DNA from 4 places in the Sporosarcina sp. P18a genome. Region 2 is predicted to be linked to each of the others. Evidence: riboswitches for the same ligand, from Rfam matches in the RefSeq annotation. Region 2 holds a riboswitch; each other region holds the start of a gene.
What was found. Region 2 has a riboswitch for thiamine pyrophosphate ahead of CSV75_RS13835 (ECF transporter S component). Riboswitches for the same ligand answer to the same signal wherever they lie in the genome.

Region 1 (7,413 bases), on a different contig from region 2:
GGATTAATACCGCCTTCCCCTTGTACCGTTTCGAGAATCATGGCTGCCGGCAAATCCAAGCCACTGCTTGCATCAGCCAAATACTTTTTTAGGAAGTTCAATGATTGACCTTCTTCTAAAAACGTATCAAACGGCATAGATGTCGTATGATTTAGCGGGACTCCGGCTCCACCACGGTTGTATGAATTGCCTGTTACAGACAACGCACCAAGCGTCATCCCGTGAAAACCATTCGTAAAGCTGACAATATTTTGACGTCCGGTTACTTTGCGGGCGATTTTCAGTGCACTTTCAACTGTATTCGTCCCAGTAGGTCCGGGAAACATGACTTTGTACTCCATATTTCTTGGCTGCAAGATCACTTCGTTAAATCGTTCAAGAAATTCTTTCCGGACCGTCGTACCCATATCTAAACTATGTGAAATTCCATCGTCTTGGATATATTCAATCAGTTTTTCTTTCATTTTCTCATTGTTGTGGCCGTAGTTTAAAGCACCTGCACCGGCAAAGAAATCGATATACTCCTTACCATCCGTATCCCACATCTTATAGCCTTTTGCTTTATTGAATACTGTTGGGAAACTTCTGCTGTAACTTCTCACTTGCGACTCGCGATTGTCGAATACTTCCATTACCTGCTGACTTTTTGTCAGTACCATGTGTATTTAATTCCTCCGTTAGATTCTGTATTTTTCCAGTGTCAAATTGCGGCAATCGGCCAATTTCTCAGAATGGTCCAATGCGGAACAGTTCTTCTGACTCGTGCCCGCCGCCGGGGAATTGCTTTTCCGTATAGCCGTCCGTAATCGTGCATTCAGTCTTCAAGTCACGTGCCAAGCCTTTAAATAGCTTAGCGGATGGAATATTAGACGGTGTGACCGTTGATTCCACATACCGAATATTCCGACATGCCTCACTTTGTAAGATCGTATGCAGCATACGCGATGCTATACGCTTTCCTCGTACCGATTCATCGACTGCGACTTGCCAGACAAACAACGTATCTTGCGCTTTTGGTTTAATAAAGCCTGAAATGAAGCCTACAAGTTTTCCATGGTCTTCCACAATGATACTCGTATCATCGAATTGGTCTGCCCACAGCAAATAGCTGTAAGAAGAATTCAAATCAAGTACTTTCGTATCCTTAATAAGCTGCCAGATGAACTTTCCATCTTCTACAGTCGGAATACGAAATACATACGGGTCGTTCGGATCCAACCCTGCAATCGAAACTTTGTGTTTACTATCCAAACCATTTCTCCTCCAAGTTCTTTTACATGTAGTTGCATACATATTTGGGATCTGAAATTTTCTAAGATGTGTAATTCGTTACTTCTTTACCCGAGAACACGATCTACTTAAAATACGTTCGTCGAATAATCATCCATGTGAAGTTTTTGAGAACCGAGCAAATACACTCGGTAGATTCTACTTATGAATCTAGCGGACTTAGCAAGGGTACTTACGTAGAAAGGCCAAAATGGAGATTCGTGCTGGCTACTTTGGGTGCTATCTTTCTGCCTTGCGGTATGAAGAGCAAAAAAGAGCGCCTTTACAAAAGCGGGGAGCTTTTGTTCATGGAAACAGCAGATATATTAAAGATTCGCTGATATGAAAGACACTTTCATTATCTAGAATTCACTATCATACGCATTCATCCAACCAACGTTCACACACTGGTGAAGAAGCAAACTAGGTGTCACCTCTGACACTGGTTGCTATTATAGGGAACCATGAAAACGTTGTCAACAGTAAATATATTATTTTATTTATTTGATTAAAAAGTAAAGTGCCGCTAAGTCAGTCAGCGTATGGCTTGAGAGAACATATAAAAAACCGGAAACATTTTTCGTTTCCGGTTGACTTTTATGAAAATAATATCTTTTCTAATTCCATTGGTTCAATATATGTATCGCCTCGATAAACGCGCATATTGCCTCCTGAAATTTCATCGATCAACATGATGTTTCGTTCAGGATCGCGACCGAACTCCAATTTGATGTCATAAAGTTCTAAACCTTTTTCCGCCATCTCTGATCGCACTACTTCAGAAATTTGCTGGGTCAATTCTTTAAGTACCGCATATTCTTCATGCGTCAAAATGTGAAGTTGTGCCAAAGCATCTTCTGAAATGGGTGGATCTTGACGTTCATCATCTTTTAGCGTCACTTCCACGAATGCATCCAATACTTGTCCTTCTTCTGCATATGCACCGAATCTGCGCAAGAAACTTCCGACCGCACGGTATCGACAAATCACTTCTAATCCTTTACCAAAGACCGTAGCAGGCTTCACCGTCATCGTCACTTCATCCAGATCGGCATCGATGTAATGCGTCGGTACGTTTTGCTCCTCCAATTTCTCGAAAAAGTATTTCGTCATGCGAAGTCCAGACTTCCCGGCACCATCAATCGTCAGGCCTACTGTGTTGGCACCTGGATCAAATACACCATCTTCCCCTGTTACATCATCCTTGAATTTCAATAGCACGTGGCCATCTTCCAAGCGGTAGACGTCTTTCGTTTTACCAGAATAGGTTAATTTCATCCGTACGATTCTCCTCTATTCATAAATGTATACTGCTTATTCAGTATAAAGCACTTTGACGAGAAGAAAAAGTATTGTTTGACAAAAGTTGATGGACGTCAAGGTCATTTTCACAAAATACTCTTATACTTTAGTTAACAAATACACAAGAAGAGGATGAGATCAATGAAAAAAGTCGTATTTTTAATGGAACCATTCAGTTGCCCGTCATGTGTTAAGAAAATCGAAGGGGCACTTTCCCGAGCCAAAGGCGTACAGCAAGTAAAAGTATTATTCCATTCAAGTAAAGTTCGAGTCGAGTTCGATGAATCTATCGTAGAAGCCGATGAATTACAGGAATTGATTAGTAAACTCGGCTATCCAGTTCTCAATAAAAAAGTCTCATAGAGAGGAGGCATTCAAATGAACGCAAAGCAAACCGTACGCATCACCTCTATATCTGCCATTTTGCTTGGGGTAGCAATCATCTTGCATTTCGCAAGCTTTCATGATGCGCGTCAGATTACATTAATCGCTGCCACTTTAATCGCAGGTACTCCGATTGCAATCAAAGCTTGGAAAGCTATCCGCATGAAAGCTTTTAGTATTGAACTTCTCGTGACCATCGCGGTAATCGGTGCGCTATTTATTGGTGAGTATGTAGAATCCGCCGCAGTTACCTTCTTATTTGTATTCGGAGCATTGCTTGAAATTCGTACAATGGAGAAAACTCGCTCGTCCCTCCAGGCACTTATTGATCTGGCTCCACTGGAAGCAAGTATCCTTCGAGATGGTAAAATAATGACAATCGCTGTTGACGAGGTAGTAGTCGGTGACCGGGTAATCGTTCGCTCGGGAGAACAAGTTCCAGTTGACGGACCGATTGTTACAGGGAATGCTTCTATAAATGAAGCAGCCATCACGGGAGAATCTGTACCGGCAGCCAAATCGCTAGACGACCAAGTGTTCAGTGGTACATTAGTAGACAACGGATATATCGAAATAATGGCAGAACGCGTTGGTGACGATACAGCATTTGCTCGTATTATCGAACTAGTCGAAGAAGCACAGGAAGCCAAATCAAAAACGCAAAAATTCCTTGAACGATTCGCCAACATCTATACACCTTCCATTGTCGTCTTATCGATGATCGTCTATCTGTTCACACGCAACATCGAAATGACATTAACCTTCCTCGTCATCGCTTGCCCTGGCGCTCTTGTCATTTCCGCTCCCGTCTCTATCGTAGCGGGAATCGGTAACGGAGCTCGACATGGTGTGCTAATTAAAGGTGGCGACGTGATGGAACAGTTGGCGAAAATCGACACGGTCGTCTTTGACAAAACAGGCACATTGACCAAAGGACGTCCAGAGGTAACTGATATCCATAGTTGGGGTATCGAAAAAGAAGAGCTACTGCGCCTAACTGCAGAAGTTGAACTATTGTCCGAACACCATCTCGGTCAAACGATCGTCCGCGAAGCAAAGAAGCGCTTGATTGACTTGACACATCAAGCGCGTGACGCAAACGTTATGAAAGGCAACGGCATGCTTGCTAAAGTAGACGGCAAGCAACTCGTAGCCGGCAACCGAAAACTGATGGCATCGCAAGGTATACCTATTTCTAGTGACGTGGAAGCTTATGCATCCAAGCGGGAAAAGGCAGGTAATACGGCTGTGTTCGTCAGCATTCACGGAAACATCGCAGGTATTATTTCCATAGCGGATCAGATCCGTCCGGAAGCACAGGCTGCTTTGGTCAAATTACGAAGAAGCGGGATCAAACAAATGATTATGCTAACTGGCGACAATGTCCACACTGCCCGACTCGTCGGTGAACAACTCGGTCTTGACAGTGTCCACGCGGAGCTTTTACCTGAAGACAAAGTAGCCGCCGTTCAAAAGTTGAAAAAGCAAGGACATCGTGTAGCCATGGCAGGTGACGGGATCAACGATGCGCCTGCGATCGCCACGGCGGACATTGGACTTGCCATGGGCAAAGGCGGAACAGACATTTCCATGGAAACAGCTGATATCGTCTTGATGGCGGACCGGCTTGATCAATTCGCCCATGCCTATGCATTATCGAAAGCAACTGTCCATAACATGAAACAAAACACATTCTTTGCGGTAGGCACAGTCTTCCTCCTGTTGGCCGGTGTACTGTTAGGCAAAGTGTTCCTAGCATCCGGCATGCTCATTCATGAAGTAAGTGTACTTTTGGTTATATTGAACGCCATTCGATTAATACGCTATACTAGTGACAAACCAGCCAATCGAACTATAAGCGAGGTGAAAGTGAATGAGTCAACAGCCCCACAATAATACGACGAATCAAAATATGTGTGTATCGCTCGTACCGCTGTTCAATCATTTGGAAACTGAACAGATGAAACACGTAGTAGGACTCGCGCGAAACACTTCGCATCCACGTGGAAAAATTATTTACAATGAAGGCGACTGCTCCGAAGGTTTATATATTTTGCATAAAGGACGAATCAAAGTATATCGCCTTTCAGAAAACGGCAAAGAGCAACTCGTACGAATTTTAGAACCGGGAGATTTCACAGGTGAGTTGTCATTATTCAATGCCAAACCTCATGACGCCTACGCAGAAACACTTGAACCCGTGGAATTATGTATTATTCAACGGGATCAAATGCAACAACTTCTACAAAAACATCCTGCGATCTCATTAAAGATGTTAGAGGAGTTCTCCTCTCGCCTCGCCCGAACAGAACAACGGGCAGCGCGGATCGGTATGGAAGCAGCAGAAACGCGCATCGCACTGTATCTAGCCGACTTATCAGAAGAACAACAACAATTGACAGTCGAATTACCGATGAGTCGCAAAGATCTCGCCTCCCACCTCGGGACGACACCTGAAACGATTAGTCGAAAACTTAGCGCATTCGAGGAGTCGGGCTGGATTCGCCAGTCCAGCATGAAAACGGTGGATATTCTCGATTTGGATGCTTTATTACTATTATGAAAGAAACTCTTTTCATTCCACTACGTACATGATACGCTAGTTCTGAAAACCAAATATTTTGACCATTAGGGGAATCCTTCACAAGGACTGAGAAAAGAGTGTGGCTCTGAAACCCTTATTACCTGAACAGATTAGTATCTGCGGAGGGAAGTGGCGAGTCGTTCCGTATATATTTCTGTCGACACATCCACCACTTTCCGATTCGGGAAGTGGTTTTTTCTATTGGAGGGGAATGAATGAAGTTACTTGGCGTGACCGATGACTGTCTTTCGGTTGATGAACTGACTCTACACTTGCAGCAGACAGCGCCGTTTCTAGATGCTATTATTTTGCGTGAAAAGTCCAAGACAGACGAACAACTGACAGACTTGATTACGCGTCTTGCGAATAGTGGATTCCCACTCGACAAGCTCATTGTACATGCCAGACCTAACATAGCGATCGAGCTGAACCTTACGAAAGTGCAGCTGACTGGCTATGGCATGTCTTTACGGGATGCACATCGGAAATTTCCCGAGCTACAATTTGGTTGCTCGATTCATTCAATGGAAGAAGCAAAGGAAGCTACGACGGAAGGCGCGGATTGGCTCTTGTACGGGCATGTTTTCGAGACGAAATCAAAGCCTGGCCTACCAGCGCGCGGCACGGAAGAATTGTTTTCTATTGCAACGTGTAGTTCGATTCCCGTGTATGCAATCGGCGGAATTCAGCCGCAACACTTGCCTGATTTACAACGAAACGGCGTAGCAGGCGTGGCTGTATTATCCCCTATGCGTTCACTAAAAGTCTTACAAAGTTATAGAATAGGAGGCGCATCTAATGAAGAAAATGATTGATTTGAACGGAAAAACCTATTCGGTCGTTCCGGAAGTAGGAACAATCCAACAGTTACTTGAGCATTTGGGACTGGGTAATCGGATTTTGATTGTGGAGAAAAATAAAGAGATTTTGCAAAAAGATCACTATGACGCACCGATTATGGATCGAGACCAAATTGAAATCATACATTTTGTAGGAGGCGGATGAAGATGTTAAAAATTGCAGATAAAGAATTCTCTTCACGGTTATTACTAGGCACAGGGAAATATCCTTCATTTGAAATACAAAAGCAGGCAGTTGCAGTATCAGAAGCAGAAATCCTCACGTTCGCAGTACGACGCATGGATATTTTCGAAGCGTCGCAGCCCAATTTTCTAGAGCAATTGGATTTAACTCGCTATACATTACTTCCAAATACTGCAGGTGCAAGTACAGCAGAAGAAGCCGTACATATCGCACGTCTTGCAAAGGCATCAGGACTTTGTGACATGGTGAAAGTGGAAATTATCGGATGCAGCCGTTCATTGCTTCCAGATCCTGTAGAGACATTACGCGCTACTGAAATGCTGCTAGAGGAAGGCTTTATTGTATTGCCTTATACGTCAGACGATGTAGTGCTCGCAAGAAGACTATGCGAATTAGGCGTTCATGCCATCATGCCGGGCGCTTCGCCAATCGGTTCAGGCAGAGGCATTCTGAACCCGCTGAATCTGTCATTGATCATTGAGCAATCTAATGTCCCCGTCATCATTGACGCCGGCGTCGGCTCTCCAAAAGACGCGGCATTCGCGATGGAACTCGGAGCAGACGGTGTATTGCTCAATACGGCAGTATCGGAAGCAGCAAATCCTGTCATGATGGCAGAAGCAATGAAACTCGCGATTGAAGCAGGACGTCTCGGTTATAAGGCAGGACGTATGCCAGTCCGCGATTACGGCGTAGCAAGCAGTCCAACTGAAGGGCTTGTGACGAATTGACCGGAAAATATTCTCGGCAAGAGCTATTTGCACCTATCGGACCAGTTGGACAACACCGTATCCGCGAGGCAAAAGTTTTCGTCTTAGGAGCGGGTGCAC
Region 2 (7,413 bases):
GACAATCGACAGTGCCAATGAATACGGTAAAATAATTTTCAGGGTCTCAAAGTTCAATGGAATATTAGGGAAAAAGAATGTTGGCAATGAACTCGGCATCGCCCCCAAATCTCCGATCGATTGTAATCTAACTCCACTGAACAGCGCAATGGCTGTCATAACCACAATCGCAATCAGCGGAGCCGGTATCAATGTAAAGAAACGCGGTACTGCATATACTAAAATCAATGTAGCGATCGCAAATACATACGTCATCATACCCGAACCAATCAAATATGGTAGCTGTGTAATAAAAATCATAATTCCTAGCGCATTTACGAATCCTAACATCACGGAGTTCGGTATGAAGCGCATTAAATTTGCGACTCCTAGTGAGCCTAAAATCAATTGAATAATACCCGTTAAAATAGTGGCTGCCAGTACGTATTCGAGACCATGATCGGCCATTAAACTGACAAGTACTAATGCCATGGCACCCGTAGCAGCCGATATTAATCCAGGTCTGCCTCCGACAAACGCAGTAATAATGGCAATAGTAAATGATGCATATAGCGCGACACGCGGATCAACCCCGACGATAAACGCAAAAGCCAATGCTTCCGGAATGAGCGCTAGTCCTACGACTATACCTGCTAATATATCGGCACGCACATTACCAAACCATTGCTGTTGTAAAGTTTGCATATTGTTCCCCTCTCGTTATGGAAAAGTTCATACTATGTTAGAAGACAAACAGCATATCATTTCTAACCCCTTAATTGAATCATTTTAGGAAACAATCTGGATACATAGTGTATAGATATATTCGTCCGATTGTAGGTGAACAGCCAACTAATCAAACAATACACCTCCTAACACTATATACGATATCAAAGAAGAAACTGGTATCAGTAAGTCAACATTTTATCACTATTTAGATAATCAATCCTCATCAACCTCAAATAGTAACTAACTATTTACATCTGACTATTTTTGTCTATCGCAATGGATCCAAAATAGCCATCCTTATCTATTCCAACAAATTATAGACCGTGTTATTAGAATAATTTAATGCTCATTTCATCTAATGTACCGTCTTCTACGTTAAAGATAAATAATTGATTTTAACCTCTTGATATTGTAAGAAACTAGACCTATATGTTATTTAGTGTAAGTAATAGACTTTTAACCTATTTTCATAGATTTAAACTTCACCAGGATGTATAATGAAATAAAAACAGACGGGAGTTAGGATTTCTGATGATTAGATTCAATAGTATTAAGTCAAAACTACTAACAGGCTTCTCTATTGTGCTTTTATTAATAGTTTTACTAGGTATATTTATTTTCTCTACCCTCCAAGCAAATAATGAAGCAACGAAAAACATTCTAGAAAAAGAGTTGCCTCTATTAATTGCAGACGAGCAGTTGGCACTTGGTATGGCGAATCGGATCGCCTCCTCCAGGGGATATATTATGACAGGAGAATCAAGCTACAAAGAGATATTTGATACATATACAGAAGATGGTGTAAAGCATCAAACCACTGTTAGTGAGCTGGGAAATTCGAAGGAAATACAGGATTTGATTCAAAGAACCGTCGAATGGCGGGAGTACATCACAGAAAATGTTTTCGCGGAATATGAACGTGGTAACAAAGAGTTGGCTGAACGTAATTTGTTGGCCTCGAATGATGAGGCACGCAGCTTAATGCACTCATACGAAAAAGCAGCTGAGGATCGTGAAGTCATCATTATTGATATTGAAAAGAATTTGCTTGCAAGTGGCAAAAATACATTGATTTTGGTTACAAGTATAATAACCTTAGTTATTCTTTTGAGCATGGTAGTTGCCGCCATTACCGCCAATTCTATTTCCAAGCCTCTTCACGTGGTAATGGAACGAATGAAACGTATCGCTACCGGGAATTTAAGCAGTCCGCCTTTAGAAACAAATTTGCGAGATGAAATTGGACAACTGTTCGCATCTACGAATGAGATGAGTAATAATACGCACAAACTATTGGATGAGATACATACTGTGGCTCAAACGGTTTCATCACAAAGTGAAGAACTGACTCAATCTGCTGGAGAAATAAAGATAGGTACTACTCAGATCGCCACTACAATGGAAGACTTAGCTTACGGCACTGAATCCCAAGCCACTAACGCGAGTAGTTTATCGACTTCAATGGAAGTCTTCGTCTCTAAAGTAATGGACGCCAATGAAAATGGAGTCCATATTCACCAGTCATCAAATGAAGTGCTGAACATGACAAGTACTGGGAGCAAAGTGATGAATTCTTCATTGGAACAGATGCAGATTATCGATCAAATCGTCCATAATGCAGTGACAAATGTAGAAGGATTAGACAAGCATACACAACAAATTTCCCAACTTGTTTTGGTTATACAAGGAATTGCAGCACAAACTAATTTATTAGCGTTAAATGCAGCGATCGAAGCAGCTCGAGCTGGTGAACACGGTAAAGGATTTGCTGTGGTGGCCGATGAAGTACGGACCCTGGCAGAACAATCTTCCGCGTCCGTTACCAATATCACTGAAATCGTCAATCGGATTCAAACTGAGTCCACTATGGTTACCAATTCATTACAAGAAGGATATAAGCAAGTGGAGGAAGGGACAAACCAAATAAAACGTACTAATGAAACATTTGATAATATAAGTGACGCCGTAACGGATATGGTCAATCGGATCCAAAGTATTTCGAACGACCTTCAAGATATTTCGGAAAGCAGTCAGGAAATGAGTGGGTCCATCGAAGAGATTGCAGCGATTACTGAAGAGTCTGCTGCAGGTGTGGAGCAAACTTCAGCATCTTCACAACAAGCAAGTAGCGCAATAGAAGAAATAGCAAGTAACTCCGACGATTTAGCCCGATTGGCTGAAGAACTCAATGCGCTTGTACGAAAATTTACTTTATGATTGAAAAAGCGTCTGCTACTATGCAGACGCTTTTACGTGATTCGTTTTATTTTTTAAAGGGTGAGAAATAAATATCCCTTCTGCAACCTCTCCCGACAATTTCAATCCACACTCCCTATACGGGGAGCGACGATAAAAGACATCCAAGTATTGAACCATTGTGGTATTTCAATCCACACCCTCTATACAGGGAGCGACCGCAATATATAAACAAAAAACTTAATCCAAATCTATATATTGTCTATTCCATTATAACTTACTACTCTAAAAAGTTAAACGACATTTAATTCAGCAGTTTTTCATAAATTAAATGCGCGAACCTATCTGGATTTTTATGTTTCCTTAAGGTTCGCATACTAGAAGATCAGTGGTTCCACATCTACAGGTCTAACTTTTGTATCATGATTGTTTCCTAATCGATCATATTGAAGACTATCTACTTTGGAATCCATATTCACTTCCACTTAATAAGGTTTTGTTTACAATACATTTACATACAGAATTCCGTACATGTTACAACACTTGTCTTATTAAAATAGACGAATAAGCATCAAGATCACTGCGTTAGTGAAGGGCTAATAATAATGCTTTCACATATGTGATTAGTATTCTAGATACTTTTCCCTTTAAAACAGATGTGTAATTGTTTGTTGTTTTCCTTTTGCGAAGTTGTAATATTTTAATCCCTACACTCTTTTACCAAAGCTAGACTTACTTACTGTACAATTATATTCTGCAGACAAATATTTTTTCAATCCACATCCATTTAACGTGCTTGACTTCTGCCAAAATTGCCTCGCTTAATTTCTACAACTTCATATACCGTTACAAATGCATGTTTATCTATGTCACGAATGATTTCTTTCATCTTACTATCTTCCAAATGATAAATATTACAAGTGATTTCTATGAATTCCTCTTTTGTAAAACTCTCCTGCACTACTTGATATGTTGCTCTCCGACCTAAACGTCCGTGAATCTCTTCTATCATCAATTCAGGTTGATCCGTTACAATCTTATATGTTTTGGAACCACTAAATCCAATTTCCATGATAGATATGACTTTCGATGCGATGAAATAAGCAATTGCTGACATGATCGCACCAGTCAACCCAAAGACGGTTGAAACGACAATAAAGACAAAGATATTTAAGAGTAAAATTAGATCACTTGTCCCAAATGGAAGTTTTCTCGAAAGCAATACTGCGAGCATATCAATACCGTCGAGTGCTCCACCATTACGCAAAGCTATTCCGATTCCGACTCCAATAATGATTCCGCCAACGACAGTTATCAATAATGTATCATCTTGTACAATGATGGGAATATGATGCATTAAACTTGTACTGGCACTTAAGGATACGATGCCCACCACAGAAAGTGCTGCAAAGCGCCTACCTACCTGTTTGTAACCAAGGAAGATAAACGGTATATTTAAAATCGCAATTAATACACCTAACGGAAGTCCAAAAACTTTAGAACCCACAATACTTAGTCCTGTAACCCCACCATCCGATACATTATTTGGAATAAGGACTGACTCAAGTCCATACGCTGTAATCACTGCACCCATCATGACGAAAAAGGCTTGAAATAGAAGACGTAATGTCTTATGTGACTTCTTTGTAATTACTTTCATTATCTCATTCCTTTCAGTTATTTAGTAAGTCACATACTTCTATTTACCATACCCTTTTATCGATATAAACTATTCCAAAGACAGTAGATTTTTGTAGTTTTTTGTATCAATGACATGACGCGCGACTAAATATAGTAGTAGCATACAAACCACATGGCCGCAGTAACCCAAGAGTCGTATCGAAAAGGTAAAGACCAGTCATCCCATGATGACTGGTCTTTCTAGTAGTTAAAATCTTGATTTTGCTGGTTTCTTCATTGGGGCTTTATTCATCAAATACGAGATGAATGTATCATCCGCCAAGCTGGGATTGGATGAGTTCAGCAACACAGCTAGATTCTTCGCATCATCGAGCGCTCTATGGGCGTTATGCACTTGAATTCGGTGCGCTCTCAGCAATTGTTGCAGTTTGCCGTTTTCAAATCCGTAATTTTTCCATTTGATTTGTCTGACGGAGCAATACCAGTCCATGTCGAGCGTTTCAGGTAATAGTCGACTGACGAAGCCCCTATCAAATGATGCGTTATGTGCTACTATACCGTCTGCTTGATCTAGTATTTTTAGTATTCTATCCATATCAAGCGACTTCCCTCTAACCATCTGATCGGTAATGCCAGTGAGCTGGGTAATTATCGGGGAGATAGAATAGAACGGTTCTTGAAACTCGCAATACTCATCTGCCACTCGAACAATACGATTATCTTCATACTCTCCAAGCATAACCCCTAACTCGATTACTTCACTCGTCTCGGCACGCATGCCTGTTGTCTCCACGTCAATAAATGCTATATGTTTTGTCATGTGAAAACTCCTTTTACACTCTATTTGCATGATATCGAGAATATAATTATGAACAGTTCTATCCTTTTAGTATATCAGGATTTCAATACAATATGTTCCATTTGAACTGTCAGCATTTAATTGAACGTCTAGTAATTTCATAAGTTGCCACACAATTCAACGTGCTGTATACTAGGATTGCTTACATGATTGTCCGTCCGGGTGCTTGAGAGAATCAGGCTGAGATAGCAGATGAATCCTCTGCTGACCGTTAATCTGATCTGGGTAATGCCAGCGTAGAGAGCGTGATCGATGGAATTATACAGGAATCTCTTTCCTTCCTCGGCCGTCTGCTCTTCAGACGGCTTTTTTGTATAAAAAATAACGAGGAGTGGAAGAGTTTGAAAAAGTTAAAGTTTACCGATTTATTGATCACCATCATGATCGGCGTTGTATTTGGCGTGCTCATGAAGTTTTGGGATGATTTATACACTGTCGTCAAACCGATCATGCCTGTTGCACGTCAACTGCTTTACGGTATGTGGTTCATGGTGGGGCCGTTTGCCTTCCTATTATTACGAAAGCCCGGTACTGCATTCATCGCAAGTATTGCGGGGGCTTCCTTGTCTGCATTTGCCGGCCATGGTATTGAAGTATTGATGTATGGATTCGTACAAGGACTTGCTGCTGAATTATTGTTCGCTGCATTCCGTTATCGACGCTATTCTATTTTAATTGCAGGGTTAGCAGGAGTCGCGTCATGTCTTGCAAGTTTCGGACTTGATTTGATTTATGGTTATGCAGCACTCGAAACATGGGCACTCATTGTGAAATACGGATTACGTGCAATCAGCGCATTCATCTTCACAGGTATTTTCGCTGTGTTTATTGTAAAAGCGCTAGAAGCAACAGGTGTGACATCGCTAATTCGCCCCGTCGATAAGAAAGAATATACGATGCTTGATCAGTAAAAGCGGAGGTATGATCCAACTATGAATAACATCAGCGTTACCGATTTACGACTGAAGTTTCCTGGAGAAGATGCTTTGGTCTTTAAGGACCTCTCCTTCTCTGTTCAGCCCGGTGAAAAAGTTCTTATGCTCGGTCCTAGCGGTTGTGGGAAATCCACTTTACTTCAAGTACTGAGTGGCATTATCCCGAACTCTATCGAACTGCCAATGAAAGCAACAAGCATTCAGTTACCTGACTCGTGGGGGTTCGTTTTCCAAGACCCAGATACACAGTTCTGTATGACCTACGTCGATGAAGAACTCGCATTCGTTTTGGAGAATCTTCAAGTGCCGCGTGAAGAAATGGCCCCTCTTATTGAGGAGGTGTTGAAGCGTGTAAACTTGCACTTGATAGATGCCCACACGCCCATCAACGAAATGTCTCAAGGTATGAAACAACGGTTGGCATTGGCTTCTGTTTTATTATTGGAACCGGACGTGCTATTTCTGGACGAACCTTCCGCATTACTGGATCCGGAAGGCACGCAACAGATTTGGACTTCTATTAAAGAAGCAACCGCTGATAAAACTGTGATCATCGTGGAGCATAAAATCGATTTGATTGCTGACTGGGTAGATCGTGTTGTGTTGTTTAATGATCATGGTGTCATACTAGCAGACGGTTCACCTGCAGATATTTTTGCAAACTTTCAGGAAGAACTGAAACGTTATGGCATTTGGTATCCAGGGGTATGGGAAGAATATAAAACTTCTGATGCATTTCAATTGATGATGCTAAATCGTCAAGCGGTTTCATCACAAGAGAAAATTCATATCGAGGATTTTCACGGTTATCGTGGTCAAGTGGAGAAGATTTCTGCCAAGCATGCGACTGTACAGGCCGGTGACTGGATTACAATTGTAGGGGAAAATGGTTCAGGTAAAAGTACATTGCTTTTATCTCTTATGCAATTGCTTCGGACTAACGGCGTCTATGAAGTGAACGGCGTAGCCATTGTATGGAAAAAGAAGAAACGGCAACTCCCGAAAGGTCTATCGCTCGTCTTTCAAAATCCCGAACTACAATTTGTAACGAACTCGATTACGGAAGAATTAACA
Region 3 (7,413 bases), on a different contig from region 2:
CGGTATTCTTCCGGAAGACCGTATTGTCGGTGTGGAAACAGGAGGCTGTCCACATACGGCAATTCGTGAAGATGCTTCGATGAATTTCGCTGCGATTAATGAATTGAAAGAAAAACATTCCGACCTCGAGTTGATTTTTGTAGAGAGTGGCGGTGATAACCTAGCGGCTACGTTCAGTCCAGAACTCGTAGACTTTTCTATATATATAATTGACGTAGCGCAAGGTGAAAAAATCCCGCGCAAAGGTGGACAAGGAATGATTAAATCTGATTTGTTTATTATTAACAAAACAGATTTAGCGCCATATGTCGGGGCGAGTCTTGAAGTAATGGAGTCCGACACAAAAGTATTTAGAGGAAATAAACCTTTCTTTTTCACCAATTTAAAAGATGATCAAGGACTAGATGAAGTGGTTGAATGGATCAGAAAACACGCTTTGTTAAAAGGACTAGGACAAGATGTCTGAATGGACAGGTGTTCTTGACCTCGTCATGGAAAATCGACAAGGACGCTCCGTGGCGAAAAGTGTTTACTTTCAAGGTGCATTTAAAGTGATGCGTCCTGTCTATTTTAATAAGAATAGTTATCCATGCTATTATTTATTGAATCCTGGCGGTGGCTATTTAGATGGGGATCGGTATCAAATGAAAGTCACCCTTGGTGAACGAGCGATGCTGACGTTGACGACCCAGTCAGCGACGAAAGTATATAGAACACCGACCGAGCAAGTATATCAAGAGACAGTCATTCGTATGAAAAAAGATAGTTATCTAGAGTACTTACCGGATGCGCTTATTGCATACAAAGATGCCAGTTGCTATCAGAAAAATAGTATATACATGGAAAAAGGAGCAACTTTGCTGTATGCCGAAATATTGACTCCGGGCTGGTCGCCGGAAGGAGAAAAATTCAGCTATGACATGCTCCGTTTGAAAACCGAGATTTATATGGGAGGTCAACTTGTTGTCTTTGACCATATAAAACTTCATCCAGCGTCACAAAATATGAATGAGTTAGGCTTTATGGAAGGATACACACATTTGGGTTCCTTAATTGTCGTTGGAGAAAAAACGAATGATGCTCTATTGGATCGATTATATGAAACTCTTCAACAAGAGGCTGGAGAATTTGCATTCGGATTGTCTAAGCTTGCCGTTCCTGGCTTCACTATACGCATCTTGGCAAACTATACACAAGTCATAGAGCGAATTATTTCAGTCTGCCACCACGTAATTAGCGAAGAATGGAATCAAACGAAACCAAGTTTTTTAAGGAAGTACTAGAAATGGCCCGACAATTCAATGAGTTGTTGGGCATTTTCTGTCCGTTATGCTAGTACTGCAGAAATTAATATGTACGGAAAGTAATAAAGAGAGCTAAGTTATTCCGAATATATTATGTAGTTTGTTCAAACAACTATGTCACTGTTCAAATGATTGAAACACAAAAAATGGGGTATTATTATACATACGTGGTGTGTCCTTCATAGGATTAACCATGTCCGTCAAGTCAATAGAATGTATAGCAGTCTTTGCGTGTATTGGTTCAACACTCACGGTAATTATTAAAGGCTGCAATAAAGTTGTGACACATGTGTGAAGTTGATCTTCTGCCTGGTAGTGAGTGAAGATGTAATAGAGTGTACGGGGAGTAAGTTCGCTACGATTTACGGTGTTTGGACCGTATATTCGAATGATATAAAGCATAGTAGAATATTAATGGATTTGACAACAACCTATTGCTAAGTTATATTAGAGTTTAAATTTTTTTAAAGGATTTATACGTGAGCAGGAATGATGGGTAATTAAACTTCAGGCTAGAAGGCTTGAATTAGTAGTTATGGATAACGTAAGATGAGCCATTTTATAAAAAGAGGCTTTATACTATTTTTGGAGGTGTTCCCTGTGGTAGATGACTTTGAAGCAGAAAAAGTTTTTGAAGACAGGCAGTACGAGCGAATTCAGTTTAAGCTCATCTTAGAAGGTCGTAATTATAAAGGTGACTATCATGACGGTAAAATTCAATGGCTTAATCCACATCCCAAACATGATGTTGGCGAAGAGGAAGTAATTGCTATAGAGGATAAAGTTTTGGAACTTTTATCCGAGCAAGGGATTCGAAATGAAGCGGATAATATTGAGATCGAACAATCGAATAGCGGAAGTCAAACTCGACCACTTCAGTCATTTAAATTGAAGATTCAAGGCGAAGAATTTAAAGGTACATTCATTAATGGGAAAATTGAATGGTATCATCCTAAACCACGACGTAAACTAGAAGAAGAGCGCGTAAAAAAAATAGAAGAAGATGTTGAGAAAAAGCTAAAAGAACATCTAGAATAACAAACTGACACTGCGTGAAGTTTGTGGAATAAACGTATTCGATTGAGTAAGACCAATTTAAGGTCTGCTGCCAATTGCTGTGTTGTATGTAGGCTACGTGTAATCTCAATTCGTTTGACCTTTCTGATAAAGTAAGTCTACAATAGAATATACAAATGAAATAGTTGTTACCGCTAGGGGTGCTCTGTGGAGCTGAGAGAAGCATATGCTTTAACCCTTTAACTTGATCCGGTTCATACCGGCGTAAGGAAGTGGTGCAGATGTTACTTAGCTTATTTCTGTGCTCTGTGATGTCTCTCCGCCACTTCTAGTCAAGAAGTGGCTTTTTCATTTATTACGAAAAAGGGGAGAGTATACATGAAGTTTACAGAACGTTTATTAGAGAAGACATTACCGATTTGGAGACAGAATCATAGTCACCCGTTTGTACAGGAGATTGGAAATGGTCTGTTGGATCAGGAGAAGTTTCGTTTTTATATGGTGCAAGACTATTTGTATTTAATTGACTACGCGAAAGTGTTTGCTGTGGGCACGATGAAGGCTACGGATGTAGAGACGATGGGTAAATTTGCTGCATTGCTTAACGGTACACTACACACTGAAATGGAACTTCACCGTCAATATGCAGCACGCTTTGGCATTACCGAGGAAGAGCTCGAGAATGCTCAGCCGTCTCCAATTGTTCTAGCGTACACGCACTATATGCTACATGTAAGTCAAAACGGCTCTCTAGCGGAAGTTGTCGCTGCATTATTGCCGTGTGCGTGGAGCTACTGGGAGATTGGCAAAGAGCTTTCGGAATTGCCTGGTGCGCTGGAACATCCATTGTATGGTGACTGGATTCGCATGTATTCATCGGAAGACTTTGGCGAGTTGGCTACTTGGTGCTTAGAATTAATGGATGAAACTGCAGGAGGCAAGCCTGAATCAGAATTAGTGAGGTTAGAGGAGATCTTCCTTAATACGACTCGATATGAGTATATGTTCTGGGACATGGCCTACACGAAGCAAATGTGGCCCGGTATGCATGAAGGACAGATGATTACAAATTAATATAAAAAAAACGTGCGACTATTTAAGTTGAATGTTATTAATTAGAATTGAATGGATATAAACAGCGCATGCTATTCCAAAAGGAGGTGCGTGCTATCTTTGCGAAAATAATCTTTGCGCTTGGGATGATAATGACAAGCGCGACGGGCACTAGCGAGGCGCCGGTTGCCACTCTTAGTAAGGTAGAAGTACCGGCATACGCTAAGTGGTCGAGGCTTGCGATCAAGCAAACGATGCTCAAATATCCTCGTGCAGAAATCAAGGATTATTTGCATATCGCAACCGACTCAAAGAACGTGACGAGTGTGGAAAAGTTTCAGCTTTGGTTAAAAGAGGAAGAACGAGAATTCGGTGTGATAGTGACTGTCACATATTCAGCTGAAACGGGTCAATTTATTCGCATTAACTTTCAAGAAATACCTGTTCAATAAGCCAATGCCCCTAGACCATATAACATGGTGCAGGGGCGTTGGTTTATTCGGGATCTTTTTGATAAAAGAAATTGGGAGTTATAATGTCATTGGCAAACCGTTTGTGATAGACATGGGTAGCGGCGGGTGATAGTGGTGGAATGAGCCATACCCAGTTACCTGTCACTTTTCTTCCTGCACTTTGCTCTTTCTTTTCGAACGATTTGAATTGTTTAGCTGCGGTATGATGATCAACAAGTGTGACGCCTTCTTGCTGATAGGAATGTAGAACGGCTATATTCAACTCTACAAGTGCTTTGTCTATCCAAAGAGATCGATTGGATTTTGTGTTGAGCCCCATCAGTTTGGCGACAGACGGCAAAAGATTATAACGATCCGCATCTGCAAGATTACGCGCTCCAATTTCCGTACCCATATACCAGCCGTTAAATGGTGCCATGGGATATTCAATTCCACCGATATCAAGACGCATATTGGAAATGATCGGAACAGCATACCATTTTGTGTGCAACTCAGAAATTCCTTTGATTTCGGGATGACTGATAGGTACCTCTTTTACTGACGACTTTGGCAATTCAAAAAGCCGCGGAAATTTCCCATACTCTTGAATGACAAGCGGTAATACATCAAAAGGTGTTTTGGCTCCTTGCCAACCAAGGCTTTCACATAACTTAGTCATTTCAATGGATGTAGAGTCACCAATGATTGTGGGACCTTCCTTGTATCCAGCATAACGAACTAATTGATGATTCCAGATCCTTAGGGGGTCTTTATCTTGCGCTCGCGGAGCGAAGACTGTAATCGTTGAGCGAATATCTCCATCATTCGTTGCATAATCCACGTGATGCTTCAATTTTTCAAATGCTACTTCAGCAGTAGTGACTTGTCGTTCGTCAAATACCTCCAATGTTTCCCACAACAATCGGCCGATACAGTGATTACTGTTTCGCCAAGCCATTTTCGCGCCTTGTATCAGTTCGGATTCTGTATGGGTGTACGTTCCCGTTTGGATAATCTCTTCTTCAATTTCCTTCACGCGCTTGATTTGTTCTTCTTGAGAAAGTCCTAGTTCGTCATAACAACTGTGAATAAACCGGACTGCTTCTTGAAATAGCTTAATTCTATTTACAGATAGCACCATAATCATCAACTCCATATACAAAGTGTAGCATCTGGCAAATACGATGAGCTGACATAATTTCGGCAAATTACTGACTTTTCATTTAATCTGAGAGTAACCGGTGTATCATTTCTTGTCCTGCGTCTTTTGGATAGGATCGGTATAGATGACCTGATAAGCGAACTGGATCACCGAAGAAATACCGTTCATATTGCGTTTGTCTTGTGCCGAACGAACTCATCGTCAAATCCCAAGCCAATCGAAATAGTTGTACACGTTCTAACGCGGTTTTCGTAGCACCTTGTAGGTACTTTGTGAGATCAGGTTGAATAGCCGAATGGAAATCCTTATCGGTAGGTAGCGCAACCATTCCACTCGCTCCAATTAGCTGAATGATTTCACTAAAACGCGGATAGACTTTGGGGAAAATATTGCTAGCTATTTGAAGTGGTATCGCACTTGGACACATATAACCCCATTGATCGGGTAATGCATCGGCTTCGGATTTATCTCGCAAGGCTTTCATCGTTTCGAGCCCTATAATTATTTCAGACAATTTCTCTTGAATGTGGAGATATTCCGCTATATTAATCGTTTGGACGAGTTGCTCTGCCAAATTTAACATGAACTCCGTCTTGACGATCTGTCTCGTAATGACTTGATGGGTAGCAAATGGATGAAATGAACTCATTGAGAAAAATTCTGAAGCTACTTCCTTATTGTGATGAAAGAATACACGCTTCCATGGGACGAGAACATTATCGAAAACAACTATAGCATCCATCTCTTCAAACCGTGAACTCAGTGGGTAATTAAACGTAGAATTCCCACCTACAAATGATTCCCTGCAAAGAAAACGTAAACCTTCTGTACTGGAAGGAATGGAAAAGGCGAAAGCTTCATCAGGATCCCCAAGAAATGAAGGCGTGCTGAACACCAACACTTCATCCGTCACGCCGCCCTGTGTGGCTAGTAGCTTTGCTCCTTTAATGATGAGCCCTGCAGATGTCTTGCCTACAATCTTCGCAGAGATCGGTTCATCTGACGTATTAAAGGCATTCTGCGATCGGTTGACCTGCGGTGTAATAAAGGTATGAGTAAAAGATAGATCTTCTTCTCGTGCTCGTTCATAAAGCGCTTGAATATGTTCTGGAAAACAGTTTTCTTTGCCGAGCAAGTGAGGGGAAGAAGAGGCAAAGCTCATGATCACCGTATTGAGGTAATCTGGGCTTCTACCAAGTAAGCCACAGGAAAGTCTTGCCCATTCTTCTGTCATAACTCTTCGTTTCTGCAAATCCATTTTGGTTTTCGGTTGTAAGTAAGAAAGTCCAATTGGGTCGTTTGTGACTGGTGAGGCGTATGTCATGCGAGCCTTATGTGAAGGTGATAATTGTAAATCATACAGAGAAGCCTTTGTTTCAATAAGCCCTTTAAAGGCTGGATGTTTAGAAATAGGTCCTTTTAATTGCTGTCCATCTAGCCAAATCTCCGCGTCCTGCTCATTTATTCTACGCACAAACTCGTTGCCATTTATAGCACCCATACCATTCCTCCTGAATTTTCTAGTTGGTATAGTATATTATGAAACCTTCAAGGATGATCAAAATGTTCTCAGGCAGAACAATAGGTAATAGTTTTGATACAATACAGAAAGAGTACATAGGGAATGTATCCAGATCAGCGAAAGGCGTGTGTATATTGAATAAAGAAATGGTAATGAAGTATATTGTGGCGTGCACAAACCTATATGGGATTGTGCCTATTGAAAAAGTAATGGAGATTTACAATGATCAAAATGAAGAGAAGATTTCATTGGATGAAGTGGAAAGGTTTTTGCAAACTAAGCGAGTGAAAGAGAAACTAGAGGAGAGCTTCGTCTATATTGAATCAAACGAATTTGTAGCTGAAGCGACAATCGAAGAAGCCGAGAAGGACAACCTAAGACAAAACGCAGCTAGAAAGCCGTATTATATACCTGTAAGAGAAGAATTATTGTGTTTCATTGACGAGGAGTATGTACAAGAAACGCCCGAGCAATTACTAGTGAAAAATATGTTAAAAGAGGATTTCGGTGATCAATTGGATGTAGACGCAATAGTCTCGGAACTGGTATTTAATTTGCAAGTAAGTGGCGGTGACTTCATGATGGAACTGTCCTCATTTATATCCCGTCTGGAGCTGCCTATTAAAGAATCCGAGCGCTATATCCCTGCGATTGTCGCAGTAGCGGATACGACTAGATTATGGGAAAACCGTGGACATACTACGAAAGAATTACAGCAATACTAATTAGTTCATTTAAATAGACAATGCTCAACCTAGCAAGATAGAATAAGGGTACATTAAACACTTTGGAGGATATCACTCATGACTTTAAAAGAATTAACTGCAAAAGAAGTACAAGAGCAACTAGAAAGTGGTAAAGAATTGAATATCATCGATGTACGCGAGGATGACGAGGTAGCGG
Region 4 (7,413 bases), on a different contig from region 2:
TAAAGGAAACGGAGGATATTCTTTTAATAGCGTTGCTACTTCAGTAATGATTTCTGTCGAAAACAGCATCCCAGTTTTACATGCTTTTACATCAAAGTCATCCAGTACTGCACGAATTTGTGCTATTACTCCATCTGTCTGTATTGGATAAACACTGTGAACACCGTGTGTGTTCTGAGCAGTCAATGCAGTTATGGCAGAAGTGCCGTATACACCTAGCTCCTGAAACGTCTTTAAGTCGGCCTGAATTCCTGCGCCTCCTCCGCTATCAGAACCGGCAATGGTCAATGCTACTTGTACTGTCAATTGAAAAACCTCCTGTCTAGTATACTGAAATTGTTTTCCGTTCGTTATCCAATGTATGTAAGGTATTTAAGAAGTTTACAGCAAAGTCGCCAGGACCACGTGAAACTTTTGCAGTTTGTTCACCAGCCCGTTTATAAAATGAAAGTGCATCTGCTACGGCTTCCAAGGGATGTTCCATTCCTACGGAGAGAAATGCACCCGTGACAGAACTGAGTAAACAACCCGTGCCGGTTATGGTGGTCATCATCGGGTGGCCGCCCGTAATGGATAATGTGGAATGGCCGTCCGTGACTAAATCGACTTCGCCTGAAACCGCCACGAGACAGTTGTACTTAAGGGCAGTCTTTTTCGCTATACTTTCGATGTCGGCAGAACCTTCTCCTGCGTCAACACCCTTAGCGGCCCATGGAACATCTGCAATCGCAGCAAGTTCCCCTGTATTACAGCGGATCAGTGTGATATCTACCTCGTTCAGCACTTTTAGAACGCTAGCTTTACGAAAAGCCGTAGCACCTGCACCAACTGGATCTAGTACTACAGGTTTTCCTGCTGCGCGGGCACTTTTTCCCGCCAAAATCATTGCGTCTACTGTTTGTTGCTTCAATGTACCAATATTTAAAATACTGCAAGCGGCAATTTTTGCAATGTCTTCTGCCTCCTCCACTGCATCCGCCATAACGGGAGAAGCGCCTATTGCAAGTAACCCATTTGCCTGGAAATTCGCGACTACAAAGTTTGTCATGCAATGAACGAGCGGTTGCTTTTGACGAAGTTCGTGAATAAGCTGCATGTTTCTTTTCCTCCTTAAAAAGGTATATATACAAAAAGCCCATGCATAGATGGGCGGTTGGGTATGAAAACTACCCACTTTCCTCCGCTAGTATGTACTAGATCAGGTTCAAAGGGTTTGCGTAATTGCATCTCAGCCAATAGAAGGCGCCCCTAGTGGTGACTATGTATTAGACAGGCTGATTATATCATATACATGGAAAAGGTTAAAATAATACTGGGGTTATGAGGTTAAAGTAATAAGAAATGAGTGATTGTACATAGACGAAAAGGTATAACGATATGCTGAATGTTACATAATTATCTGAAGGCGTATAACTGTTTCAGATGAAATAGATAAAAGGGAGCAGATCGCAAATGGAGAAATTATTCGAAATTCAACAGATGAATCATTCATTGGATGATATATCATTCACGTGGAGTGACACAGGTGGTTATTACCGTGTCTATAAAAATGACCGACAAGTATATGAAGGAACGGCTCCAAAGTTTACGGATGGAGAGCTAGATCCGTCATATCCTTTTCAATATACAGTGGAACGAGTGGAGGAAGGACGGGTTCGAGATGTAATTGTTATCCAGACATCACCTCTGACAGAAGTACAGGAAGATGAACATCCTTTACAACGCTTGGTGATCACAACGATTGCCGCCCCATCACAAATTGCTCTGTCATGGGAGTGGATTAAGGATGTAGAGAAGTTTGATGTTTTCCGGAATGGACAATACATCGAGACAATTACGGATAATCGTTTTATTGATCGCGAGACAAGTTCTTCTGAGGCGGTAGTATATAGTGTCGTGGCAACACGCCCATTAATTGATAGCAATCAGAAAATGAATGTCAGTAAATCAATCGCATCAAAAGTGTATGAAGTGATTATGCCTCCGGATCCTAATAATAAACCAACAGAAGAAGTCTATACATTTTCCGTGCGAGTAAAGCAACGGGATCGATTACTCATTCCAGTGGCTGACAGGAAAAAGTTAAATGAAGTGAAGCAATGGAAGTTCCGCTACACGACTTTTTTAAAGGAAGATATTATTAAAAATCCGAATCTTTTTTCGCCGATTCCATACTTTACAGGAGACGATCGGGACTTCAACCCTGAAGGAAAAAGCTTCCGCACGCGTGTAGATATAGAAGGAGAATTTATCGGAGGAGACAGCAATCTGCGGTTTACGAAAGCCACTGGGCCGTCAATTGGCTTAAATACTATGAAGCGGTATAAGCGCCATGCCCATGCTTCTGTAGAGGGTATAGAAATCGATCGGTTGGAGGAGAAATCGAAAGAAGTTCATTTTACAATTACTCATGATGTAGGCAATCCATTAACCGCTTCACCGTCTATTCACTATGAAGTGAAAGCTCATTTGGATCAGCAAGGTAACTTAGATCTGGTAGGCTATCACAATGATGCACCTCATCATGAAATTTATTTATCGCTTGATGGCGAGAATTGGCGCCCTGTGCATCGTACTGAAAGTGAAGGATTGGCGTATTTGACGGGTGTGCTAGGAGATAATTATTGGCGCTATATGACGTGTAATTAATGCAGTAGTAAATGTGGTACGTCCTTTTTTGCGTTGCCTATGTTTGTGCAAGCAAATGGTGACGTCCATATTTGCGTTAATGAATGATTATGGTTTCTCTTATCCTTGAACAGTATGAATACGCAAGAAATATAATGAGCACTGTATGAAAGTAGCATCTTGCCCCTCTAATGTATCACCGCGTAAGTATAATTCCACCTGTTGTCGTTAAAGCTGAATGATATAAAAACGTTAGAGGGTTTCCATATGAAAAAAACGAGCTCTATAAGTGTCTTACATGTTATTTTCCTATCGATGACAGTGATAGGTTTGAAAAATCATGTGACCATTATTCCGTCGCTTGTACAAGGGGCGGGAAGGGATGGCTGGATATCGATTTTGGTGGCCGTTATTATAATTTTCCCTTGGCTTTTTCTAGTACTTTACATCCATAAGAAATCAAAGCGACAACCTCTGACAGAATGGTTGGAAAAGAGTACCGGGAAAGTTGCATCAGCCATTATCCGGTATATGACAGCCATCTTTTTACTCATCTTGGCAGCTTTTACAATGGGTGAGACATTAATATGGATAATTTCAACCTTTTTACCTGAAACCCCCGTCCTACCGTTATTACTCATTTACACGATTTTATGTATTCTACTTGCCACAACAAACTTGCAAACGATTGCGATGGTTAATGTACTTATTCTATTTTGGATTGTCATTTTGGGATTTTTTATTGCGTTTACCAATATGCAAGTAAAAGATTATGAGTTGCTTCAACCATTTTTTGAACATGGGTTTCAACCCGTACTAACGACAGCAGTGTTTCCAGCGTCCGGGTTTGTCGAGATTATACTTTTCCTGTTCATTCAACAACAAGTCAAAGATCAAATCCGGTGGTATCATTTTGCTGTCATGCTGTTCATTTTAATGGGATTGACTATGGGTCCTACCATTGGAGCTATCACAGAGTTTGGTCCAACAGAAGTGACGAAACAAAGATTTCCTGCCTATGAAGAATGGGGAATTGGGTCGGTCGGGCGGTTTATTGAACACTTTGATTTCGCTTCTATTTATCAATGGCTGTCAGGTACGTTCATAAGAGTGAGTCTCCTTTTATTCATAGCAGCGGATTTATTAAAGATGACAGGAGACAAACAGCGTATTTGGAGAATACTTGCACCGGCTTTTTTCTTTATGGCGTTGTCGTTAAATCTTTTGAGTGATGATCTTTTCCATAGTATTAAAGGGGATTATTTATTGATTGTCACATTTTTCTTCATGTTCTTCCTGTCGTTCATTTTAGTCATTATTGCCTTGCTTTCACGAAAATCATCTAAGAAGATCAAAACATAAAATCTATAAAGAAAATGGTGAAGAACCTTGAAGCCGGATGAAAAGGAAATAGATCTACATTCCATGAAACAATTGTTTCTAAAGTCCGCGGATGTTCAGTTTCAATCGTACACGTTTGATCAGCGTCGAGTAGTATTCATTACATGCGATGCCATGATCAATCAGCAATTATTGAATGGAGTCATTGTTCAGCGTGTTCAACTCATGATGAATGATTTGAAGGGTGAAACGATAGAAGATGCAGTCGTTGGGCAATTACACATTCCAGATTTGAAAAAGGTAGAAGACATAAAAGAAGTGGGGTCACTTGTATACACCGGCAACCTGCTTCTATATTTTGAGGATGACGGTCTCCTTTTTTCAAGCAATATAGCGGAAAAGCCGAACCGAAATCCCGAAGAGACAAGTATGGAAGTACCAGTAAAAGGGCCGAGAGATAATTTTATTGAAGATGTTTCAGTTAATATCGCAATCATACGGAAGCGGTTACCGACGAATTCACTGTGTGTGGAAAAGTTTGAACTGGGAAAGCGAACTAAAACAACGGTAGCACTTCTATATTTTGATGATGTTGCCAGTGAAGAGACGCTATATAGTATAAAAAAACAGCTAAAAAAGGTTGACGCGGATATTATTTTCAGCGGAGACTTATTGCTGGAGAGCATGGAGATTAAAGGGGTGCTCTTTCCAAGGACAGATTATACAGGCCGGCCAGATCATGCGGTTCAATCGCTGGCAAGAGGACGATTTCTAATTTTTGTTGACGGGGTATCCTATGGTGTGATTTTGCCCGTAAACTTGTTTTTACTTCTAAAAACAAGTGATGATAATGAGAATCCAGCCTCGTTTAGTTCGGTAGAACGGTTATTGCGTATTACCGGTATGTCCATAGGTATAACTTTGCCTGCATTTTGGCTTGCTTTAACGACATTTCACCAGGATCAATTGCCACTTTTATTATTAGCTACAGTTGTACAAGCAAATACAGGCCTTCCGCTTCCTTCAATATTGGAAATGTTGCTCATGCTGCTCATGTTCGAATTATTTCGTGAGGCTGGTCTGCGTCTTCCGTCAGCACTTGGAGGTACAATTGGGGTTGTGGGCGGGCTAATTATTGGAGATGCCGCCATTCGGGCCGGGGTTACAAGTCCCGCGATGATTGTCGTTATCGCTGTGTCGACAATTTCGACATTTACGTTGGTTAACCAATCACTGGTGGGGACCGTGAGTATACTGCGTTTCCTTTTCATTATCATAACGGCATTTTTCGGAATGTTCGGATTCCTGATTTCGGTTTATTTTACCATCCTATACTTGTCGAGTATTCGAACATTCGGGGTGCCGTACATGAATATCACGACAGATTTAAGCTGGAAGACAATTGTGAAGTCGCTTTTGCGTTTAAATCCCACACAATATAAAAAGCGTCCGAATATGTTAAATCCCAAAGATAAAACGCGGAGCAAAGAAGGTGAAAAATGACTACACGTATATTTGTGCTGCCGCTTTTGGTAATTCTCTCGGCAGTCCTTTCAGGTTGTATAGATTCCAATGAGCCCGAAAGGATGCTTTATGTTAATGCAATTGGCGTGGATTTTAAGGATGGAAAATACGAGTTATATACGCAGTTCGTCAGTTTTGCTAATACGGCAAAAAGCGAGCAACCATCAGATTCCCAAGCTGTACAAACGGAAGTTGGATATGCCACGGGAAAAACTATGGATGATGCAATTTTTGAATTATATCATTCCATAGATCAAAAAGTGTACTGGGGTCATTTTTCATATATAGTTGCATCAGAAGAAGTGATGAGTAACGGGAAATTGAGTCCGGTTATCGATAATTTTATCCGCTATCATGATACTAGGTATAAAGTTTGGCTATATACCACGAAAGATCCCGTACAAGATGTTCTTTTAGTCAGGCCGGTACTTAATAAATCGGTCACCCTTTCTAGGCTTGGTGATCCCCAGAACGCCTATGAACAAGAATCCTTCATTCAGCCACTGGATATTCGCCAATTACTAATTGCTCTGGATGAACCAAGCCATGAAGCGATGATTCCACTAATTTCAGTTAAGGAAAATTGGAAATCTATGAAGGAGTCCATTAAAGCACCGGTTTTGTCAGGGGTAGGGATAATTACTCCCATAAGCTTCAAGGGATTCATCTCGGGTGACAAAGCGCGGGGAATACAGTGGATGACAAATGAAACGAAAAGGGGCCTAGTCACCATTAAATTAGATGGAGAACATTACTCCACGGTGGTTGTTAATAAAGTGAAAGTGAAAATCAAGCCGATTATCGGTAAGGTAGGAGTAAAGTTTGATATTGATGTCGAGTTGACAGCAGCTATCAGTAGTATTGAACAAAATATAACGATGGGTCGGATGCGAAAAGAGACAGAAAAAGTAGTAGAAGAACAAATTAAGGAGACGTATGAGGAAGCTTTGAAAAAGAATGTTGATATTTATCATCTTTCAGAAAAGCTGTACAGAAAAAACGTTAAAGAGTGGAAAAAATATCATACGGACGGTAAGTTGGAGTTAACTGAGGATTCAATTCGAAACCTGAAGGTGCGTGTTACAAAGCTGACCTCAGATAGAAAATCATATAAAAAGACGATTGGAAAGTAAAGGATATGAAAGTAACCGTGAGTAAAGTGACGCCTATTTATTTGGCCACGGCGGATTTGTCATATAAATTCACGTATCTGTACACCCTTATGGAGAATTAAAGACCCTGAATTTCGCCTTGTGCAGGCGAAGGCAGGGTTTAATTTTTCCAATTTACAGGGTGAAAATAATATGCGTTGTATCTCCTTCATCGTACAGTTAAACTATCAAATTAAATAAATTCCAGCTTATATATGGTGAGGCTTCTACCGTCTGTTTGTAGTTAAAAGCAATTAGTTGAAAGGAATGTAATATTCCGCTATTATAAAAGATAATATATGTAAGCGCATTCAATTTGCATAAAGCTAGTTATAGATTCGTATAGTAGCTCTGTGTGCAAAAGCGATTGCACTAGAATAGTAGAAAAAATGAGAGAACAGGGAGTGTGACGCAGTATGGTACAAGCTTCAGAAAATCTAGTTTATGCAAATCCGAATACACAAGGTTCGAAGGTTCAGTTCAAAGAACGCTATGATAATTTCATCGGTGGCAAGTGGACAGCACCAGTAAAAGGCCAGTATTTCGATAATTCCACGCCAGTTACAGGTAAGGTATTTACCCAAGTGGCAAGATCTACGGAAGAAGACATTGAACTGGCACTGGATGCAGCTCATGCGGCAAAAGATGCATGGGGCAAAACATCGGTCACTGAACGTTCAAATATTTTGCTGAAGATAGCGGATCGTATTGAAGAGAACTTGGAAATGCTAGCTGTAGCTGAAACGTGGGATAACGGGAAAGCTGTCCG

Region 1: linked by a shared signal. The riboswitch ahead of CSV75_RS12175 (thiamine phosphate synthase) and the one ahead of CSV75_RS13835 (ECF transporter S component) in region 2 are both predicted to bind thiamine pyrophosphate.
Region 3: linked by a shared signal. The riboswitch ahead of tenA (thiaminase II) and the one ahead of CSV75_RS13835 (ECF transporter S component) in region 2 are both predicted to bind thiamine pyrophosphate.
Region 4: linked by a shared signal. The riboswitch ahead of thiM (hydroxyethylthiazole kinase) and the one ahead of CSV75_RS13835 (ECF transporter S component) in region 2 are both predicted to bind thiamine pyrophosphate.

Annotation. Positions count from the first base shown of each region.
Region 1 covers NZ_PDYQ01000004.1:117,182-124,594, reverse strand. Annotated here, with positions in the region: gene ectB (diaminobutyrate--2-oxoglutarate transaminase) at 1-665, opposite strand, end outside; gene ectA (diaminobutyrate acetyltransferase) at 727-1,251, opposite strand; gene CSV75_RS12195 (phosphoribosylaminoimidazolesuccinocarboxamide synthase) at 1,867-2,547, opposite strand; gene CSV75_RS12190 (heavy-metal-associated domain-containing protein) at 2,713-2,934, shown strand; gene CSV75_RS12185 (heavy metal translocating P-type ATPase) at 2,950-4,851, shown strand; gene CSV75_RS12180 (Crp/Fnr family transcriptional regulator) at 4,829-5,518, shown strand; TPP riboswitch at 5,576-5,684, shown strand; gene CSV75_RS12175 (thiamine phosphate synthase) at 5,755-6,354, shown strand; gene thiS (sulfur carrier protein ThiS) at 6,347-6,544, shown strand; gene CSV75_RS12165 (thiazole synthase) at 6,541-7,314, shown strand; gene CSV75_RS12160 (ThiF family adenylyltransferase) at 7,311-7,413, shown strand, end outside.
Region 2 covers NZ_PDYQ01000006.1:82,130-89,542, forward strand. Annotated here, with positions in the region: gene CSV75_RS13815 (SulP family inorganic anion transporter) at 1-684, opposite strand, end outside; gene CSV75_RS13820 (methyl-accepting chemotaxis protein) at 1,240-2,925, shown strand; gene CSV75_RS13825 (YitT family protein) at 3,692-4,564, opposite strand; gene CSV75_RS13830 (exonuclease domain-containing protein) at 4,793-5,365, opposite strand; TPP riboswitch at 5,553-5,664, shown strand; gene CSV75_RS13835 (ECF transporter S component) at 5,746-6,315, shown strand; gene CSV75_RS13840 (ABC transporter ATP-binding protein) at 6,337-7,413, shown strand, end outside.
Region 3 covers NZ_PDYQ01000003.1:93,743-101,155, reverse strand. Annotated here, with positions in the region: gene ureG (urease accessory protein UreG) at 1-466, shown strand, start outside; gene CSV75_RS10100 (urease accessory protein UreD) at 459-1,283, shown strand; gene CSV75_RS10095 (YheE family protein) at 1,905-2,342, shown strand; TPP riboswitch at 2,508-2,609, shown strand; gene tenA (thiaminase II) at 2,700-3,395, shown strand; gene CSV75_RS10085 (DUF3889 domain-containing protein) at 3,464-3,826, shown strand; gene CSV75_RS10080 (nitric oxide synthase oxygenase) at 3,870-4,967, opposite strand; gene hpaB (4-hydroxyphenylacetate 3-monooxygenase, oxygenase component) at 5,050-6,489, opposite strand; gene CSV75_RS10070 (hypothetical protein) at 6,645-7,235, shown strand; gene CSV75_RS10065 (rhodanese-like domain-containing protein) at 7,314-7,413, shown strand, end outside.
Region 4 covers NZ_PDYQ01000003.1:167,706-175,118, reverse strand. Annotated here, with positions in the region: gene thiD (bifunctional hydroxymethylpyrimidine kinase/phosphomethylpyrimidine kinase) at 1-306, opposite strand, end outside; gene thiM (hydroxyethylthiazole kinase) at 323-1,096, opposite strand; TPP riboswitch at 1,159-1,260, opposite strand; gene CSV75_RS10520 (DUF3238 domain-containing protein) at 1,453-2,649, shown strand; gene CSV75_RS10515 (GerAB/ArcD/ProY family transporter) at 2,896-3,990, shown strand; gene CSV75_RS10510 (spore germination protein) at 4,018-5,472, shown strand; gene CSV75_RS10505 (Ger(x)C family spore germination protein) at 5,469-6,626, shown strand; gene adh (aldehyde dehydrogenase) at 7,061-7,413, shown strand, end outside.